2 regions of the Bradyrhizobium sp. SUTN9-2 genome follow, and region 2 is predicted to be linked to the other one. Evidence: predicted binding sites of a transcription regulator. Region 2 holds the regulator's gene; the other holds the start of a gene.
The links. The regulator HrcA, encoded in region 2, represses chaperone genes, less so after heat shock. The targets are predictions, from matches to a motif close to GTTAGCACTCNCNNNNNGNGAGTGCTAAC.
Positions count from the first base shown of each region.

Region 1: a site for HrcA is predicted at 6,945-6,973, ahead of XF30_RS36150 (co-chaperone GroES). Genes of this name have one in related genera too.

Region 1 covers NZ_LAXE01000001.1:7,786,871-7,796,623, forward strand. Annotated here, with positions in the region: gene hisG (ATP phosphoribosyltransferase) at 1-506, shown strand, start outside; gene XF30_RS36115 (glycosyltransferase family 2 protein) at 593-1,630, shown strand; gene XF30_RS36120 (ChbG/HpnK family deacetylase) at 1,627-2,472, shown strand; gene XF30_RS36125 (DUF2076 domain-containing protein) at 2,597-3,412, shown strand; gene XF30_RS36135 (L,D-transpeptidase) at 4,062-4,892, opposite strand; gene XF30_RS36140 (protein phosphatase CheZ) at 5,209-5,994, shown strand; gene XF30_RS36145 (hypothetical protein) at 6,228-6,749, opposite strand; gene XF30_RS36150 (co-chaperone GroES) at 7,063-7,359, shown strand; gene groL (chaperonin GroEL) at 7,478-9,109, shown strand; gene XF30_RS36160 (hypothetical protein) at 9,307-9,753, shown strand, end outside.
Region 2 covers NZ_LAXE01000001.1:735,230-744,982, forward strand. Annotated here, with positions in the region: gene pncA (bifunctional nicotinamidase/pyrazinamidase) at 1-723, shown strand; gene grpE (nucleotide exchange factor GrpE) at 875-1,492, opposite strand; gene hrcA (heat-inducible transcriptional repressor HrcA) at 1,587-2,675, opposite strand; gene rph (ribonuclease PH) at 2,844-3,557, shown strand; gene rdgB (RdgB/HAM1 family non-canonical purine NTP pyrophosphatase) at 3,569-4,204, shown strand; gene hemW (radical SAM family heme chaperone HemW) at 4,191-5,348, shown strand; gene XF30_RS03475 (penicillin-binding protein activator) at 5,449-6,681, opposite strand; gene rsmI (16S rRNA (cytidine(1402)-2'-O)-methyltransferase) at 7,036-7,986, shown strand; gene XF30_RS03485 (YraN family protein) at 7,973-8,374, shown strand; gene gshB (glutathione synthase) at 8,385-9,329, shown strand; gene cpaB (Flp pilus assembly protein CpaB) at 9,689-9,753, shown strand, end outside.

The DNA of each region.
Region 1 (9,753 bases), 7.1 Mb from region 2:
TCGTCGAAAGCGCGGGCGCCACCGAAGGCGCGCCAGCGGCCGGCAGCGCCGAGCTGATCGTTGACATCACCACGACCGGGGCGACGCTCGCTGCCAACGGCCTGCGGGTGCTCGACGACGGCGTGATCCTGCGCAGCCAGGCCAATCTGGTGGCCGCCAAGGAGGCCGACTGGTCGCCGCAGGCGCGCGAGACGGCGCGTGTCATCCTCGATCACATCGCAGCACGGGCGCGGGCCAACAAGTACCGCGAAGTCCGCACCCGCTTCCGCCAATGCGATGCCGCCCTGCTCGGGGAAGCCCACAGCCGGTTCGGCGTGGAGGCCCCGTTCGGCGGTCCGACCTCGTCAGGCATGCTGACCCTGCACTGCCCACCGGGGCAGCTCTACGCGCTGGCGAGCTTCCTGCGCGAGCATGGCGCCGAGACCGTCTCGGTGGTGTCGCTCGACTACGTGTTCGACCGCGAGAATCCGCTGTTCGCCAGGCTGGAGGCGTTCCTGCGGCGGTGAGCCCAAGGTTTGTTCAGCTTTGCGACAGCAAACGGCAGCTACCATATGCGGTTGAGAAGACCTAAACACCTCTGGAACCTTGATCGATGACGCTGGGCTCTGACGTATCCGGCATGACGACCACCGCAGCCAGCGCAGCCGCGAAGGGGCTGTCGATCGTCGTTCCCGTCTACAACGAGGCGGCGGGCCTCACCGCTCTGCACCAACGCATCTGCGAGCTCGCCAAGACCCTGCGGCAGCGCTATCGCCTGTCCTGCGAAGTCGTCTATGTCGACGACGGCAGCAAGGATGCGACGCTGGCGATCGCGCGCTCGTTGCCGGCCGACGCCATCGACGTCCAGGTGGTGTCGCTGTCGCGCAATTTCGGCAAGGAGGCCGCGCTGATGGCGGGCCTCGACCATGCCCGCCTCGGCGCGGTGATGTTCATGGACGGCGACGGCCAGCATCCGCCGGCGCTGGTGGAACAGCTGGTGCGGCACTGGATCGATGACGGCTATGACGTCGTCTATACCGCCAAGGCGCATCGCGACAACGAGTCCTTCCTGCGCCGGGTCGCGGTGCACGGCTTCTACGCGCTGATCAATTGGGGCGCCCGCCAGAAGATTCCGGAGGACGCCGGCGATTTCCGCTTGCTGTCGCCGCGCGCGGTCGCGGCGCTGAGGCAGCTGCCGGAACGCAACCGCTTCTTTAAGGGCCTCGCCAGCTGGATCGGTTTCCGCCAGATCCGCGTCGACTACGAGCCCGCAGCGCGTGCCCATGGCGTCACCACCTTCAACGCCGCGAGCCTGCTTGGCCTGTCGATCGAGGGCCTGACGTCCTTTTCAGTGGCGCCCTTGCGCTTCGCCAGCCTGCTCGGCGTCATTCTCGCAGGAGGCGCCTTCCTGTTCGGCCTTTCGATCCTCTGGGAAGTGTTCACGACCGGCAAGCAGGTGCCCGGCTATCCCTCGCTCGTGATCGGACTGATGACGATCGGCGGCGTGCAGCTCATCATGATCGGCATCGTCGGCGAATATATCGGCAAGATCCTCTCCGAGCTGAAGGCGCGCCCGATCTACTTCGTCGCCGAGCACAGCGAGAAGCATTCCGAAGCTGATGATGCCGCGAGCAGGACGGCAGCCGAATGAGCGTGGCCGCGAGCCCGCGGCGGATCTGGCTCTGCGCCGACGATTACGGCATCAGCCCGGGCGTCAACCGCGCCATCCGCGACCTGATCGAACGCGGCCGCCTCAATGCGACGTCGGTGATGATGGTGGGGCCCGCGATCGCGCGCGGCGACGTCGAGGCGCTGCAGGCTTCGGCAAAGCAAAGCCCGCGCTGCGCGATCGGGCTGCATGTGACGCTGTCGGCGCCGTTCCGGCCGCTCACCATGCATTTCCGCCCCTTGGACGGCGACATGTTCTTCGCCTTTCCCAAGCTGCTGCGCGCCGGTCTGATGCGCCGGCTCGACCGTGAATTCATCCGCAACGAGGTGAAGGCACAGCTGGCCGCCTTCATGGACGCGTTCGGACGCACCCCCGACTTCGTCGACGGTCACCAGCATGTGCAGCTCTTCCCGCAGGTGCGCGACGGTTTTGTCGATGCGGTCAGCGAAGTCGCGCCGAACGCCTGGGTGCGCCAAGGCGGCCGCGACCTGCCGCTGCGGCAGCGGCTGGCCTCCCCCAAGGCCATGGTGCTCGATATCCTCAGCGCGCAATTCCGCCGCCGCGCCGGCAGCGCCGGCCTCAGCTTCAACCCCGGCTTCGCCGGCGCCTATGATTTCACGCGCGCCGCCGATTTCGGCGCGCTGATGCAGCAATTCCTGGACGGCCTTCCCGATGGCGGCCTCGTGATGTGCCATCCCGGCTTTGTCGATGATGTCCTTACCGGCCTCGACCCCATGACCGACGTGCGCGAGCGCGAGCACGCCTATCTCGCGGGCGATGCCTTCGCGCGCCTGCTGGCCGACAGCAACGTGACACTGCAGTGAACGGCGAAAAGCGGCCCAGAGGCAGCTTGTCGCATACCGAATTTTAATCCGGCCGGCACTGTTGGGGCCATAATGGAACCCTACATCTCCTCTCGCGCTTGGTTTGGCGCGAAGGAGACAGATCATGACGCCGCAGGAACGCCAGCTCGTCGACGACCTTTTTGACCGGCTTTCTAAGCTGGAGAATGCACAGCGCGATCCCGATGCGATCGCCGCGATCTCCGACGGGCTGCGCAAGGCGCCCGGCGCCATCTACGCGCTGGTGCAGACCACGCTGGTCCAGGACGAAGCGTTGAAGCGCGCCAATGCCCGCATCCAGGAGCTGGAAGCGGCCCACGCGCCCGAGCAGGCGCAGTCCGGCGGCTTCCTCGACACCATGCGCGACACATTGTTTGGCGGCGGCCCGTCCCGCGGCTCGGTGCCGAATGTGCCGCAGCGTGAGCAGCGTCCGGCTTGGAACACCGGCCAGGCGATGCCGCAAGGCCAGCCGGGTTACGGCGCGCCGCCTTACGGACAGGCTTACGGCCAAGGTCCGGGTCAGGGCGCTCCGCCGATCGGCGGTGGCGGCGGCTCGTTCCTCGGCACGGCGGCGGCAGCCGCGGCCGGCGTCGTCGGCGGCTCGCTGCTGCTCTCCAGCATCCGCGGCATGATGGGCGGATCGCACCAGCAGGGTTTTGGCGACAGCAACGCGCTCGGCGACCGCAGCGCTGGTGGAAGTCCTTGGGGCGGCGGCGATCAGTCCGGCGGCTCGCTGGCGCGCGAGGCCGGCCTCGATGACATTGGCTCGAACCGGGAATCCCGCCAGGGCTTCTTCGACCAGGCGTCGAACGAGCGCGACAACTACGACCAGAACTACGGCAACGATCACGACGACAGCTTCGACACGGCCGACAACAGCGATTTCGGCGGCGACGACGACGGCGGCAGCGATTACGCGTAGGCCATTCGACCGACAGATGTGGAACGGCCGCCTCCGGGCGGCCGATTTCTGTTCAAGCAGAGCTCAACGCACTTCTGCTCTGCCACCACACGCCATGATGCCATTCGATATAATATGACTAGTGCGTGCGTTGTCGGACAGCACCGTGCAGAACGTCACGAGGTGCGCCTGACTTCACCATGCCGGGCGAAATCGTCCTCCGACACACGCCGCCGTAGACTCCCGGATTTCCAAATTTGGACATGGGTGTTCAATTGGAAGAACACACTGCTTATGCCACACATCGTGGCTGCCTCTCTTGGCTACAGTCGGAGGTTTTAAGAATGAGTTCACTTCAACAGCGCATCGCGACCCTGAGCGACGTCACGACCCATCTCATCACCGAATTGTACGAGTTGGAGGGACTGCACGAGCGCCTCAGGAAGGCAGAGCTGTCGGTGCGGCGGCTGAACCGCTCGGCTCGCGCACCGCATTCGGCTTCATCAGCTCGTCCTCGCCGCGCCGCTGTCCCTCGTCGCGGGTCGAGGCACCGTCAGCGGACGTAGGACTATTCAGGCGGACGTTTGGCGGCGGCAGCGTCCCTTCGACGCCGCGCATTTCGAGCCGACGCGGCACCCGGACTTGATCGCTCCATCGAGCGCATGACGCTTCACATCACCACGACCTTGGTGCCGACATTGACGCGGCCGTAGAGATCGATGACGTCCTCGTTGCGCATGCGGATGCAGCCGGAGGAGACGTTGGTGCCGATGGTCCAGGGCTCGTTGGAGCCGTGGATGCGATAGAGCGTCGATCCCAGATACATCGCACGGGCACCGAGCGGATTTTCCGGGCCGCCTTCCATGTGCCTGGGCAGATCGGGCCGGCGCGCGAGCATTTCCGCCGGCGGCGTCCAGTCCGGCCATTCGCGCTTGGCGGTGATCGATTTCACGCCGGACCAGGTGAAGCCGGGACGACCGACGCCGATGCCGTAGCGCAATGCCCGGCCGTTGCCCTCGACGAGATAGAGGAACTTGTTCGGCGTATCGACCACGATCGTGCCGGGACTTTCCTTGCCGCTATAGTCAACGAGTTGTTTCTCGAATTTCGGATCGAACGGACGCTGCCGCGGATCGACCGCCTCCTGCTGCAGAGACGCGCCCTGCTGATATCCGCCTTGTTGATACCCACCTTGCATCTGCGGCTCGCCCATCGGCGGCAGGCGCCGCTGGTCGTAATAGCCCGGCTGCTGCTGATACACCGGCTGCTCCGGCGCGTAGGCCGGGCCGCGGCCGGGGCCATCGCCGAACAGGAATTCGATGAAGCCGCCGCCCATGTTGGAATGGGACGCCACGCGCACCGGCGCCGGCGGCACGCGCGGCTGGTACAGCACCGCGGGCGGATCGTTCGGCACGCTGTTGTCGAAGGCGCCCGCGTCGTTCGCGCCGGCCATGAAGGTGCAAGCGCTGCCGAGCAGCGCGACAGACATTTTCTTGAACATCGACGTACTCTGTACTGTTTCGTCTAGATCACATGCGTCGTGGAGAGCCGGTGGCTGATCCGCGCTCTTCGACGTGGTCAATAAAAAGCAAAAGCCGTTTTGTTTGGTAAACGGACAGCGCGTTTGGATTCACCACGTCGCGAGCGCGCCTGCAATTTGGCGATCAGCGTTTATTTTCGATGAACGCCGCGCGGCCATGGTTAATCGCTTCTTTGCGCCGCGTCGCGCGCGGCCGATCAGCAGTTCCTGCTGTGAACTTCGTGTTAAATCGCTTCTGCCTACAAAGACGCGTGAGTGAGGTGGGGGGAGTATCCTGATGGCTGTTCACCGCAAGCGTTTTCGCGTCGAAGATATCGTCGGTGGCGAGATGCCCATTGTAGACGTAACCGAAGAGGCACTCCCGATGCATAGCGAGATCATGGCCGAGCTGCGCGCGATCCGCGCCCAGATGGCGAAGGGCATCGTCGCGGCCCCGCTGTCCGGCAGCGCTGCCATGGCGGCGATCGACGCCTCGACCGCGCACGAGCTTGCCGAAGCGCGCACCATGCTCGAGACCTACCGGGCGCAGATCGAGCAGTGCGAGAAGCTGAAGGTCGAGCTCGACCTCATCCACGACGCCATCGACCGCACCAAGCGCGAGATCGCGACGCTGCACGGCAAGAGCTTCGACGGCGGCGAGATGGCCAAGGTCAACGGCGAGCTCGGCGCGGTGGTCGGCGGCACCGAGCAGGCGACCCAGCAGATCCTCGAAGCCGCGGAATCGATCGACCAGGCCGCCAGCGCGATGTCGAAGGTGGACTCGATCGATCAGCAGAAGCGCCTTGCCGACGACATCCAGGAACGCGTCATCTCGATCTTCGAAGCCTGCAACTTCCAGGACCTGACCGGCCAGCGCATCAGCAAGGTCATGGGCACGATGAAGTTCATCGAGCAGCACATCAACGCGATGATGGAGATCTGGGGCGGCGTCGACGCGATCAAGTCCCATGTGCCCGCGCAGGTCGACAACCGCAGCGAGGAGGAGAAGCTCCTCAACGGCCCCAAGCTCGCCGGCGACGTCGGCCACGCCTCGCAGGACGACATCGACGCGCTGTTCGACTGAGCGGCGACGACATCGGAATAACAAAACGCCGGCCTTGGGCCGGCGTTTTTTGTTTTGGCCGGTGCAGATCGTGAACTCTTCTTCCCTTCTCCCCTTGTGGAGAAGGTGGCGCGAAGCGCCGGATGAGGGGTTCTCTCGACTCGCAAGACCGTTCGTGAGGAGATAGACCCCTCACCCGTCTCGCCGCTACGCGGCGAGCCACCTCTCCCACAAGGGGAGAGGGTAAGAGACCGTCACGCCCTCGGCGCGCAGCGGACGTAGACCATGTTGCCGTAGCGGGTGCCAGCGTCCTTGTCGATGAAGCGGGTGATCATGACGCGACCGTCGAAGGAGACGATTTCGCGGTCCTGGTCGCCGGGGGTCGGGCCGGCCGGCCCGATGTAGTTCTTGCCGCTCGGCGAGCCCTTCAGCCGCAGCTCCTGCGGCGTCGCCTGGTCGGCGAGATGCATGATCACGCCACCGGAGGAACCGGCGGTGATCACGTAGGGGTTCCTGCATTGCTCACGCGCCATCTTCTCGGTGCGGGCGCGATCGGCCGGGTTCTGGAACGAGGCGAGGCCCCAGCGGCCGACGATCTCGTCGGCGCGGATGCTGGCGGGCATTTCCGGAGCGACGCCAGGTTCGGCTTCGGGCGGCGGCGGGGACGACGTGAGGGACGGCAGGTTGAAGCCGCCGCCGCAGGCGCCCAGCAGCAGCGCCAGACAAGAGGCGGCCGCCAGATTGGCAACCGTGCGCGCGTGAGCCGAACTGATCATGGCATTCCCCCGAACAAGACCATGGCCGCACCCCTCCCGCAGCCAAGCGCAAAACCGCTGCCGGAGCAATGACGTCGTTCTTTACGGCGACGCCCCGAGCGAGTTTCCAATGCCACCATCCTATATCCGCCTCAACAATCGCTTAACCACCTTTGCTTGACAGGATCGCGGCCAAGCCATATTTCCGGACCCACTATTAGCACTCGGAAAGCCCGATTGCTAAGCGCGCCGTTCGATCCTCGACGAGAGGGGGACGGAAGCGCCGCCCCACCGACCCCACTACTTCCGAAGCGAGCCTCCAAAGGGAAACGTCATGGCTAAATCCAAATTTCGTCCGCTGCATGACCGTGTCGTGGTCAAACGTATCGACGCCGAGGAAAAGACCAAGGGCGGCATCATCATTCCGGACACGGCCAAGGAAAAGCCGTCCCAGGGCGAGGTCGTCGCCGTCGGCCCCGGCGGCCGCGACGAGACCGGCAAGCTGATCCCGATCGACCTCAAGGTCGGCGACCGCGTGCTGTTCGGCAAGTGGTCGGGCACCGAGGTCAAGATCGACAACGAAGAGCTCCTGATCATGAAGGAGTCGGACATCATGGGCGTGCTGGCCTAAGGCCGTCCGCCTGAACAGCCGCTGAATGTCATGCCCGGATCCAGGCGATCCGGGCATCCATCGTTCCGCCGCACGGCACAAGACAACACACATCACATAACACGAGGGATTGCAGACCATGGCTGCCAAAGACGTCAAGTTTTCCGGAGACGCGCGCGATCGCATGCTGCGCGGCGTCGACGTTCTCGCCAACGCCGTCAAGGTGACGCTCGGCCCGAAGGGCCGCAACGTCGTCATCGAGAAGAGCTTCGGCGCCCCCCGCATCACCAAGGACGGCGTCACGGTCGCCAAGGAGATCGAGCTCGAGGACAAGTTCGAGAACATGGGCGCCCAGATGGTGCGTGAGGTCGCCTCCAAGACCAACGACCTCGCCGGCGACGGCACCACCACCGCGACCGTGCTGGCCCAGGCCATCGTGCGCGAAGGCGCCAAGGCGGTCGCCGCCGGCATGAACCCGATGGATCTCAAGCGCGGCATCGACACCGCGGTTGCCGCCGTCATCAAGGACATCGAGAAGCGCGCCAAGCCGGTCGCCGCCTCCTCCGAGGTCGCCCAGGTCGGCACCATCTCGGCCAACGGCGATGCCGCCATCGGCAAGATGATCGCCCAGGCGATGCAGAAGGTCGGCAACGAGGGCGTCATCACCGTCGAGGAGAACAAGTCGCTCGAGACCGAGGTTGATATCGTCGAGGGCATGAAGTTCGACCGCGGCTATCTCAGCCCCTACTTCGTCACCAATGCCGAGAAGATGACCGCCGAGCTCGAGGACGCCTACATCCTCCTGCACGAGAAGAAGCTCTCGGGCCTGCAGGCCATGCTGCCGGTGCTGGAAGCCGTGGTGCAGTCGGGCAAGCCGCTCGTCATCATCGCCGAGGACGTCGAGGGCGAGGCGCTGGCCACCCTGGTCGTCAACCGGCTCCGCGGCGGCCTCAAGGTCGCGGCCGTCAAGGCGCCGGGCTTCGGTGACCGCCGCAAGGCCATGCTGGAGGACATCGCGATCCTGACCGGCGGCCAGCTGATCTCCGAGGAGCTCGGCATCAAGCTCGAGAACGTCACGGTGAAGATGCTCGGCCGCGCCAAGAAGGTGGTGATCGACAAGGAGAACACCACGATCGTCAACGGCGCCGGCAAGAAGCCCGACATCGAGGCCCGCGTCGGCCAGATCAAGGCGCAGATCGAGGAGACCACCTCGGACTACGACCGCGAGAAGCTCCAGGAGCGCCTCGCCAAGCTCGCCGGTGGCGTCGCGGTGATCCGCGTCGGCGGCGCCACCGAGATCGAGGTCAAGGAGAAGAAGGACCGCGTCGAGGACGCGCTCAACGCCACCCGCGCCGCGGTTCAGGAAGGCATCGTCCCGGGCGGCGGCGTCGCGCTGCTCCGCGCCAAGAAGGCGGTCGGCCGTCTCACCAACGCCAATGACGACGTCCAGGCCGGCATCAACATCGTGCTGAAGGCGCTGGAAGCCCCGATCCGCCAGATCTCCGAGAACGCCGGCGTGGAAGGCTCGATCGTGGTCGGCAAGATCCTGGAGAACAAGTCCGAGACCTTCGGCTTCGACGCCCAGAACGAGGACTATGTCGACATGGTCGAGAAGGGCATCATCGATCCCGCCAAGGTGGTGCGCACCGCGCTGCAGGACGCCTCCTCCGTGGCCGGCCTCTTGGTGACCACCGAGGCCATGGTCGCCGAGATGCCGAAGAAGGAAGCTCCGCCCGCGATGCCCCCCGGCGGCGGCATGGGCGGCTTCTAAGCCTTCCGTTCCGTGACAGAGTTGCGAAGGCCGCCTCCGGGCGGCCTTCTTTTTTGCCGACCCTGCCCGTTTCGCTTTCCGATTCAACCAGCGGCCAAAACCCACTACGGTGGCGCGCCGATTCTGATTGTTCGGGCATGATCCTAGAGACCGCTTCACGCTTTCCGGATCATGGCCGTTGCGCGAGGATGTCATCGATGCGTGCGCTTCTGGTTTGCTCCACGGCCGTTCTGGCCCTGCTCGCCGTTCCGCCGCAGGCCTCCGCCCAGATGAAGCTGTCGCCGAAGGCGACCGCGCCGGGGGGAACCGAGACGCGCTATTTCACCGCGATGGACGGGCTGATGGACGGCAATGCCGACGTGATCCTGAAGGAGACGCGCCAGGGCAAGACGCTGACCGCGGCGGTGCTCGACGTCTGCTACCCCATCGCGAAGAACTCCGACCGCAAGGACCGCTTCGTCGTCAACCTCCAGGTCGCCGGCCAGACGCTGACCGGAACGACGCAGAGCATCAGTGAGAAGTCGCCGGTCAGCGTCAAGCTGACGCGCAAGCAGTCCGGCGACATGTTCGAATTCCGCGGCCAGATCGCGGTCGGCCAGGCGGTGACCGACGTGACCTCGCCGGACAATTCCGATCTCAGCGAA
Region 2 (9,753 bases):
ATGCTGGTTCGGCGACAGGTCTTGGCAATGCTTGGAACGACGGCGCTGGCTACGCTCGCGCCAAGCGCGCTGTTCGCGGCCGCACCGATCAAGCCGGACGAAGCGTCCGCGCTGCTCGTGATCGACGTGCAGAACTGCTTCCTGCCCGGCGGGAGCCTCGCGGTGAAGGAAGGCGAGCAGGTGGTGCCGGTCATCAACAAGATCTCGAAGGCATTTGCGAATGTGGTGCTGACGCAGGACTGGCACACGCCGGGCCACGTTTCGTTTGCGTCGGTTCATTCCGGCAAGAAGCCGTTCGAAACGGTCGACCTGCCCTACGGCAAGCAGGTGCTGTGGCCGGACCATTGCGTGCAGGGCACCGAGGGCGCGGCGCTGTCGAAGGACCTGTCGATCCCGCACGCCGAGCTCATCATCCGCAAGGGATTTCACAAGAACGTCGACAGCTATTCGGCCTTCCTCGAGGCCGACGGCAAGACCTCGACCGGGCTCGCCGGCTACCTGAGGGGCCGCAAGATCAAGCGCGTCTTCGTCGCTGGTCTTGCGACAGACTTCTGCGTCGCCTGGACCGCGCTCGACGGGCGCAAGGCGGGCTTCGAGGTCTATGTGGTGGAAGACGCCTGCCGCGGCATCGACACGCAGGGCTCGCTCGCCAAGGCCTGGGCCGACATGGCCAAGGCGGGCGTGAAGCGGATTCAGTCTGCGGATATCGCGGTGAGCGCGTAGGCGGCGCGCCATCTTCCGTCATTCCGGGGCGCGCTTCAGCGCGAGCTATGGTGCGCAATTTGCGCACCTGAGAATCCATTGTGCGGTTGTCTCTGCTGTTCGATGGATTCCGGGTTCTCGACTTCGCCGAGCCCCGGAATGACGCCAACACTCAGTTCGCCGCGCTGCTCGATTCGTTGTTGTTCGCCGCGGGCGCAGTCTTTGCGCCGCCCTTGGCGACGCCGACCAGCGCCGGGCGCAGCACGCGGTCACCGATGGTGTAGCCGGCCTGCATGATCTGCACCACGGTGCCCGACGGCACCGACGCGTCAGGCACTTCGTACATTGCCTGGTGGAAGTTCGGGTCGAACTTCTGGCCCTGAGGATCCAGCTTCTTCACGCCGTGTTTTTCCAGCGCGTTGAGCAGCGCGCGCTCCGTGAGCTCGACGCCCTCGATCAACGAGACCAGGCCGGGATCGGCCGCAGCACGCGCCTCCGCCGGAACGGCATCGAGTGCGCGCTGGAGATTATCGGCGATGTCGAGCACGTCGCGCGCGAAGCCGGTGATGCCATAGAGGCGGGCGTCGGCAACTTCCTTGGCGGTGCGCTTGCGCAAATTCTCCATCTCGGCCAGCGTCCGCAGCATGCGGTCGCGCGCTTCAGCAGCTTCCTTTTGCAGGGTTTCGACCGAACCCGGCTCGGGATCGTCGGGCATGATGTAGGGTTTCGACACCACGGGCTCGCCGGTCGCTGCAGTCGTGTCTTGGGGTTGCCGGTCTTGCTCGGTCATCGGCTCTGATCTCGAACTCGTTTCAGGGATGTTGGCCCGGATATCGTGCTTAAGCCCGCGAAAATCAAGCGCCCGTGATCGGCAGAAAGGCCGGTCAGCCCCCCAACAGGCGGCTGACGATGCGGGCGGCGTAGTCCACGGTCGGGATCACGCGGGCATAATTCAGCCGCGTCGGGCCGATCACGCCGAGAACGCCGACGATGTGGCCGGCGGCATCCCGATAGGGCGAGATGATGGTGGAGGACCCCGACAGCGAGAACAGCTTGTTCTCACTGCCGATGAAGATGCGCACGCCTTCGGCGGTCTCGGCCCGGCCGAGCAGATCGATCACGCCGCGCTTGGTCTCGAGGTCGTCGAACAACAGGCGAACCCGTTCCAGATCCTCCAGCGCGTGCAGATCTTCGAGCAGATTGGCGTGGCCGCGGACGATGAGCTGACGGTCCTCGCTCTCGCCGCCGGACCAGCTGGCAATGCCGGCCGAGATCACTTTCTGTGTCAGCTGATCGAGCTCGGCACGGGCCTCGCCGAGTGCGGTCTCGAGCTCGAGCCGCGCTTCGGCCAAGGTCCGGCCGCGGATCCGCGCATTGAGGAAATTGCCGGCCTCTGTCAGCGCCGAAGAGGGAACTCCGGGCGGCAGCGTCAACACGCGGTTTTCAACCTGGCCGTCTTCGCCGACCAGGATCACCAGCGCTTTTTCCGGTTCCAGGCGGACGAATTCGATGTGCTTCAGCCGCGCATTGGATTTCGGCGTCAGCACGACGGCGGCGGCCCGGGTCAGGCCGGAGAGCCGCATCAAGGCCTGGTCCAGCGCCGCCTCGACCGATTGCGCCTCGCCGACGGACGAGAGCTGGCTCTGGATCGCCTGCCGCTCGGCCTCGTTGAGGTCGCCGACCTGCATCAGGGCATCGACGAAGAAGCGCAGGCCCAGTTCCGTCGGCAGCCGGCCGGCGGAGGTGTGCGGGGCATAGATCAGGCCGAGCTGTTCCAGATCGGCCATGACGTTGCGCACAGATGCCGGCGACAGCGGCATCGCAATCAGGCGGGAAATGTTGCGCGAGCCGACCGGCTCACCGGTCGCGAGATAGCTTTCGACAATTTGACGAAAGATGTCGCGGGAACGCTCGTTGAGCTGGGCAAGGCCTGCGCGCGGCGCGATCAGATGGATCGGATCGTGATGGGCCACAGACGGTAACTCCTCTCGGATCCTTATAATTTGTCCATCCGGGCCGCGTCTGACAAGCGTGGCGTTTGCAGGCCGACGGTCAGGGGGTGAATAAGCCCTTGCCGCCCACCCCCGCCCCACCTACAAGCACCGCGAACAGCCTATTCCCGTGAGTTTTGGAGATTTCCCATGCGGCCAAGCCGCCGTGCGCCCGACGAATTGCGCCCCGTGACGCTGGAGCGCGGCGTGGTCAAATATGCGGAAGGCTCGTGCCTCGTTAAATTTGGCGACACCCATGTGCTGGTCACCGCCACACTGGAGGATCGCCTGCCGCCGTGGCTGAAGGGGCAGGGCCGCGGCTGGGTCACCGCCGAATACGGCATGCTGCCGCGCGCGACCTCCGAACGCACCCGCCGCGAGGCCTCCGCCGGCAAGCAGAGCGGCCGCACCGTCGAGATCCAGCGCCTGATCGGCCGCTCGCTTCGCACCATCGTCGATCTCGAAGCTCTTGGCGAGCGCCAGATCACGGTCGATTGCGACGTGCTCCAGGCCGACGGCGGCACGCGCACGGCCTCGATCACCGGCGCCTGGGTCGCGCTTGCCGATTGCCTCAACTGGATGAAGGCGCGCAACATGGTGAAGGCCAACGTGATGCGCGACAACGTCGCCGCGATCTCCTGCGGCATCTACAACGGCACGCCGGTGCTCGATCTCGACTATGCCGAGGATTCGGAAGCCGAGACCGACGCCAATTTCGTCATGACCGGCGATGGCCGCATCATCGAGGTGCAGGGCACCGCGGAACGCGAGCCGTTCACGCAGGACGAGTTCCTGAAGCTGATCGCCCTGGCGCAGAAGGGCATTGCGCGCCTGGTGGACTTGCAGAAACTGGCCGTGGCGTAGTCAATAGGCCCATGCACCGCCGAATCACCGACAAGCTCGTCATCGCCACCCACAATCCCGGCAAGCTCGCCGAGATGAGGGAGCTGCTCGCGCCGTACGGGATCGAGGCGGTGTCGGCCGGCGAGCTCGGCCTAGACGAGCCCGAGGAAACCGGCAACGATTTCCGCAGCAACGCCGCGATCAAGGCGATCGCCGCGGCGGAGGCGACCAAGCTGCCCTCCTTCGCCGACGATTCCGGCATCGTCGTCGACGCACTCGACGGTGCGCCGGGAATCTACAGCGCGCGCTGGGCCGGTCCATCCAAGGATTTCAACGCGGCGATGGCGCAGATCGAGCGCCTGCTGCAGGAGCGCGGCGCCACCACGCCGGACAAGCGCAAAGCCCACTTCGTCTCGGCGCTTTGTGTGGCCTGGCCCGACGATCATCGCGAGGAGGTCGAGGCGCGCGTCGACGGCACGCTGATCTGGCCACCGCGCGGCGCAGCCGGCTTCGGCTACGACCCGATGTTCCTGCCGGACGGGCACAGCCGCACCTTCGGCGAGATGACCAGCATCGAGAAGCATGGCCTGCCGCCGCTTGGCCTCGGCCTGTCGCACCGCGCCCGCGCTTTTCGGAAACTGGCGGAGATCTGCCTTGAGCCGCGCTAACAAGGATGCGTTTGGCGTCTATGTGCACTGGCCGTTCTGCCTGTCGAAGTGCCCCTATTGCGACTTCAACAGCCATGTCCGCCATGCCGCGATCGACGAGACGCGCTTCGCCGCCGCCTTCGCGCGTGAGATCGCAACGACCGCCGAGCGCGCGCCCGGCCGCGAGGTCACCTCGATCTTCCTCGGCGGCGGCACGCCGTCACTGATGCAGCCCGCCACCGTCGGCGCGGTGTTAGACGCGATCGGCAAGCACTGGACCGTCGCAGGCGACGTCGAGGTAACGCTGGAAGCGAACCCGACCAGCGTCGAAGCCACGCGCTTTGCCGGTTATCGCATCGCAGGCGTCAACCGCGTCTCGCTGGGCGTGCAGGCGCTCGACGACGCCTCGCTCAAAGCGCTCGGCCGCATGCACAGCGCGCGCGAAGCGCTCGATGCCGTCGCCATCGCGCGCCGCGCGTTCGACCGCTATTCGTTCGACCTGATCTACGCCCGCCCCGACCAGACGCCGGCGATGTGGGCGGGCGAGCTGCGGCACGCCATCGATGAAGCGGCCGAGCATCTGTCGCTCTATCAATTGACCATCGAGGAAGGCACGCCCTTCTTCGGCCTGCACCAGGCCGGCAAGCTGAAGACGCCGGACGAAGCGGTCGCCCGCGCGCTCTACGACGTCACGCAGGAGACCTGCGACAAGCTCGGGCTGCCCGCCTACGAGATCTCCAATCACGCGCGGCGCGGCGCCGAATGCCGGCACAATCTGGTGTACTGGCGCGGCGAGGAATATGCCGGCATCGGCCCGGGCGCACATGGCCGTCTCGACATCGACGGGATCAGGCACGCCACCGCCACCGAGAAGCGTCCCGAGGCCTGGCTGATGCGGGTCGAGACCAACGGCGACGGTGTCGTCAGCGACGAGCTCCTCAACAGCGAGGAGCGCGCCGACGAATTCCTGCTGATGGGTTTGCGTCTCGCCGAAGGCATCGATCCCGAGCGCTACAAGGCCCTCGCCGGCCGCCCGCTCGACCCCCGCCGCATCGCGCTCTTGCGCGAGGAAGGCGCGATCACCGTGGATGCGACGGGACGGCTGCGGGTGACCAGCAGCGGTTTTCCGGTGCTGGATGCCGTGGTCGCGGATTTGGCGGCTTAGCGGATCTCGTAGCCCGGATGGAGCGTAGCGCAATCCGGGACGGTCTCACCGCGTGGACAGAACCCGGATTACGCTGCGCTCCATCCGGGCTACGAAACCATTACGCCCCAAAGCTCTTCGGCGAGCCCGCCACCGCAACGCCGCCGCCTTGCGTCACCTTCATCACGGCAAGTCCGCGTTCATTCGTGCCATCAGCACGGAAGCGGAACAGGCCGTCGATGCCGGCGAAGCCTGAGGGGTTGGTGAGCACGTCGGAGGAGAAGCGCTGGCCGCCTTGCGTGCGCGCCAGCGCGGCAACGAGCGCGACCGCGTCATAGGAAAGGGTCGCGGTGCGGATCGGCTCGGCGCCGTATTTCGTGCGGTAGCGGCCGGAGAAGGCGCGGAAGCCGGCCGGATCGGGCGCGGCGTAAAGGCCGCCCTGCAGCGCGGCGCTGGCATAGACGCGCGGATTGTCCCACAGGCCGGTGCCGAGCAGCTGGATGTTGCGCAGGTTCGCGCCCGCGGCCGTCATCGCATCCGCCACTGACACGACGGCATCGCCGTCATCGGCAATGAATAGCGCGTCCGCACTGCCGAGCTGCTGCGCCACGGTGCGCGCGGGCGTGGCGCGATCGGCACCGTATTTCTCGAACGCAACGATGCGCCCGCCGCGCCGCGGCACCGCCGCCTTCACCGCGGCCTCGACGACATTGCCATAGGCGTTGTCGGGCACCAGCACCGCGACGGAGCGCTTTCCGATGCCGGCGGAATATTCGACGATGCGGTTGACGTCGGACTCCGGCAGGAACGAGAGCAGATAGACGCCGCGTCCGGCGATGCTGGAATCGGTCGAGAAGGCGATGACGGAAATGCCGCGCGTGCGCGCGACCTGCGCCACCGCCGGCACCGATTGCGCGAACAGCGGCCCGAGGATGATCTCGGCACCCTCGTCGACCGCCTGCTGCGCGCCGGCCTGCGCGCCTTGCGGGCTGCCATTGTCGTCCTTGATCAGGAGCTGGATGTTCGGGTTCTGGAACTCGGCCAGCGCCATCTCGGCGGCGTTGCGCATCGATTGCGCGGCGAGCCCGGCATTGCCGGCCGCGGAGAGCGGCAGGATCAGGCCGACCTTCACGCCGCCGGTGCCGGCGGTCGTCGCCTGCTGCTGCGGTCCTGCCGGCTGGGCCGGCGGCGCGGAGCTCGAGAACGGGTTGGAGAACTGGCTGAGGCTTTGCTGCACGCCGGCGCAGGCCGACAGCACGGGCGCGCCGAGCAACAGGCCGAGAGCAGTCCGCCGGGTCGCCCCTGGCGATGGGGATCCCGGAAGGTGAGACTTTGGATGACGCAGGCCGACCATGGCAGCTTCTCTTCCGACCCGCCGTCGCCGGCTGATCACGACATTGCTTTCCGCGACGGGGGGCCGCGGATTCAGGCAGTGTGTCGGCAAATAGTTAACCAAAACAAAAGGATAACAACCGCTTAACGCGGCCGCAATCCCGTCCCGGCAGCTCTTCGCCGTCACTCATTCACTCATCAAGGCGGCGTTTCCGTCGCGAATATGGCGCGAGGGCCCCTCCTGCCTCCCGGCGCGATCTCGACCGATCACATTCCCGTCCGTTCCTCGCCCCTCACCTGGATACGATCTTTGGGCACGATCTTTTTCGGCGAGCCGGTTCCCAGCCTTAGCGATCGTGCCTAAGTTGGCTCCATTATGCGCGGAAAGCCGGCCCCGATAAATACGCCTGAAGCTCAAGACGCCGCCTCGCGCGGTTTCTCCATCGATGCCCATCGGCTCGCGGCGCCGAAGGCCGCGCCGGGCCTCCATCTGGTCGCGACCCCGATCGGCAATCTCGGCGACATCACCCTGCGGGCGCTGCAGACGCTCGCCGGCGTCGACGTCATCGCCTGTGAGGACACCCGCATCACGCGCCGCCTGACCGAGCGCTATGCGATCACGGCCCAGCTCAAGCCATATCACGAGCACAATGCGGAGGCCGCGCGTCCCAAAATCCTCGAAGCCCTCGGGCAAGGCGGCTCGGTCGCGCTGGTGTCGGACGCCGGCACGCCGCTGATCTCCGATCCCGGCTTCAAGCTGGTGCGCGAGGTCTGCGCCGCCGGCCATGCGGTGTATGCGCTGCCCGGCCCGTCCTCGGTGCTGGCCGCGCTGTCGGTCGCCGCGCTGCCGACCGACCGCTTCTTCTTCGAAGGCTTCTTGCCGGCGAAATCAGCCGCGCGGCGCAGCCGTCTCACCGAGCTCGCCCGCATTGACGCGACGCTGGTGATGTTCGAGTCAGGCAACCGCGTGCAGGATACGCTGGCCGATCTCGCCGAGATCATGGGGCCGCGCGAGGCCGCGATCTGCCGCGAGCTGACCAAGCTGCATGAGGAGATTTCGCGCGCAACGCTGAGCGAGCTGGCGCGCGAGGCTGCAACGCTGGAGACACGCGGCGAATTCGTGCTGGTGATCGCTCCGCCCGCGGCCGACGCCGAGGTTCTGACATCGGACGCGCTCGATAGTCTGTTGCGCGAGCAGCTTGCCGCGCACAGCGTCAAGGATGCCGTGGCGCACGCGGTCGCGTTGTCGGGCCGGCCGCGCCGCGAGGTCTATGCCCGCGCGCTCGAGCTCGCAAAGGATTCGCGGGGCAGCGATGGCGAAGACTGAGATTCCTGCGGAACCGAAGGTCGCGTCGCCCGAGCGCGTCGCAGCGTTCCAGACCGGTATTTCCGCTGAGAGCCGTGCCGCCGCCTACCTCATGGCCAAGGGCTACCGCATTCTCGCCAAACGTTACCGCACGCCGCATGGCGAGATCGATATCGTGGCGCGGCGCCGCAATCTGATCGCCTTCGTCGAGGTTAAGGCCCGCGCCACGCTGGACGAGGCCGCATTCGCCGTGACGCCGCGCCAGCAGCAGCGCATCATCGACGCCGCCCAAGGCTGGCTCGCAGCGCATCCCGAGCATGCCGAATTCGAATTGCGATTCGACGCCATGCTGATTGCGCCGCGCTCGCTTCCGCGCCATGTGTTGGCGGCATTCGACGCCTCGACCTGAAAGGCAGCCCATGAAACTGAACGTCGCCGTCCAGATGGACCCCATCGCCCGCATCAACATCAAGGGCGATTCCACCTTCGCGCTGCTCTTGGAGGCGCAGAAGCGCGGCCATGGCCTGTCCTATTACACGCCCGACAAGCTCTCGATGGTCGGTGAGGAGCTGGTCGCGCCGGTTCAGCTCCTGACCGTGCGCGACGAGCCAGGCGACCATTTCACCCTCGGCGAGCCCAGGCGCGAGGCGCTGAACGGGTTCGACGTGGTGCTGCTGCGCCAGGATCCGCCGTTCGACCTCGCCTACATCACCTCGACGCATTTCCTGGAGCGCATCCATCCGAAGACGCTGGTCGTCAACGATCCCGCCTCGGTGCGCAACGCGCCGGAAAAGCTGTTCGTGATGAATTTTCCGCAGCTGATGCCGCCGACGCTGATCTCGCGCGACCTCGATGAGATCAACGCGTTCCGCGACAAGTACGGCGCGGTGGTCATGAAGCCGCTGCACGGCCATGGCGGCGCGGCGGTATTCCGCGTGATGCCGCAGGACATGAATTTCGGCTCGCTGTTCGACATGTTCTCGGTGACGTTCAGGGAGCCCTGGGTGATCCAGCAATTCATCCCCGAGGTGAAGCACGGCGACAAGCGCATCATCCTGGTCGACGGCGAGTTCGCCGGCGCGGTGAACCGCGTGCCGGCCGCCGACGACCTCCGCTCCAACATGGTGCGCGGCGGCGCGGCGCAGGAGACCGAGCTCACCCCGCGTGAGCGCGAGATCTGCGCCACGGTCGGCCCGGCGCTGCGCGAGCGCGGCCTGCTGTTCGTCGGCATCGACGTCATCAACGGCAATCTCACCGAGATCAACGTGACCTCACCGACCGGCATCCGCGCCATCGCGCGGCTCGGCGGCCCGGATGTCGCGGCGAAGATCTGGGACGTGATCGAAGCGAAGCGGAAGAAGTAGAGCTCCTGCGCGCAGCCCGGATGGAGCGTTAGAGAATCTGATGCCCCCCACTTGCACCGGCCCCGGATTACGCTTGGTCTCCATCCCGGCTACGGACGACGCTCGCGGCCACCTCGCGCGCTAACGACGTATTCACCATGACGCCGCGCGCGTCATGCGAACGTACGTGCCCGCGTAGGTGAAACTACGGGGCCGTTGGCCGACCCAATAACGCCGCGTTCACCATCTGCCGAAAACCAGCATCGCGGCCGGCGATCACGTTCGGCCTCGCAACACCCCTTATACTTTTGCTGCCTACTCATCGACGCGGGGGAACACGCCAGGTGCGGTTCGAGTGCCCCGCGTAAGAGTAGAAGCGTATGAATACCGCACGCATTGTCGTTCTCGTCATCGCTCTCGGCGCCGGCGGCGTCGCTGCATATCT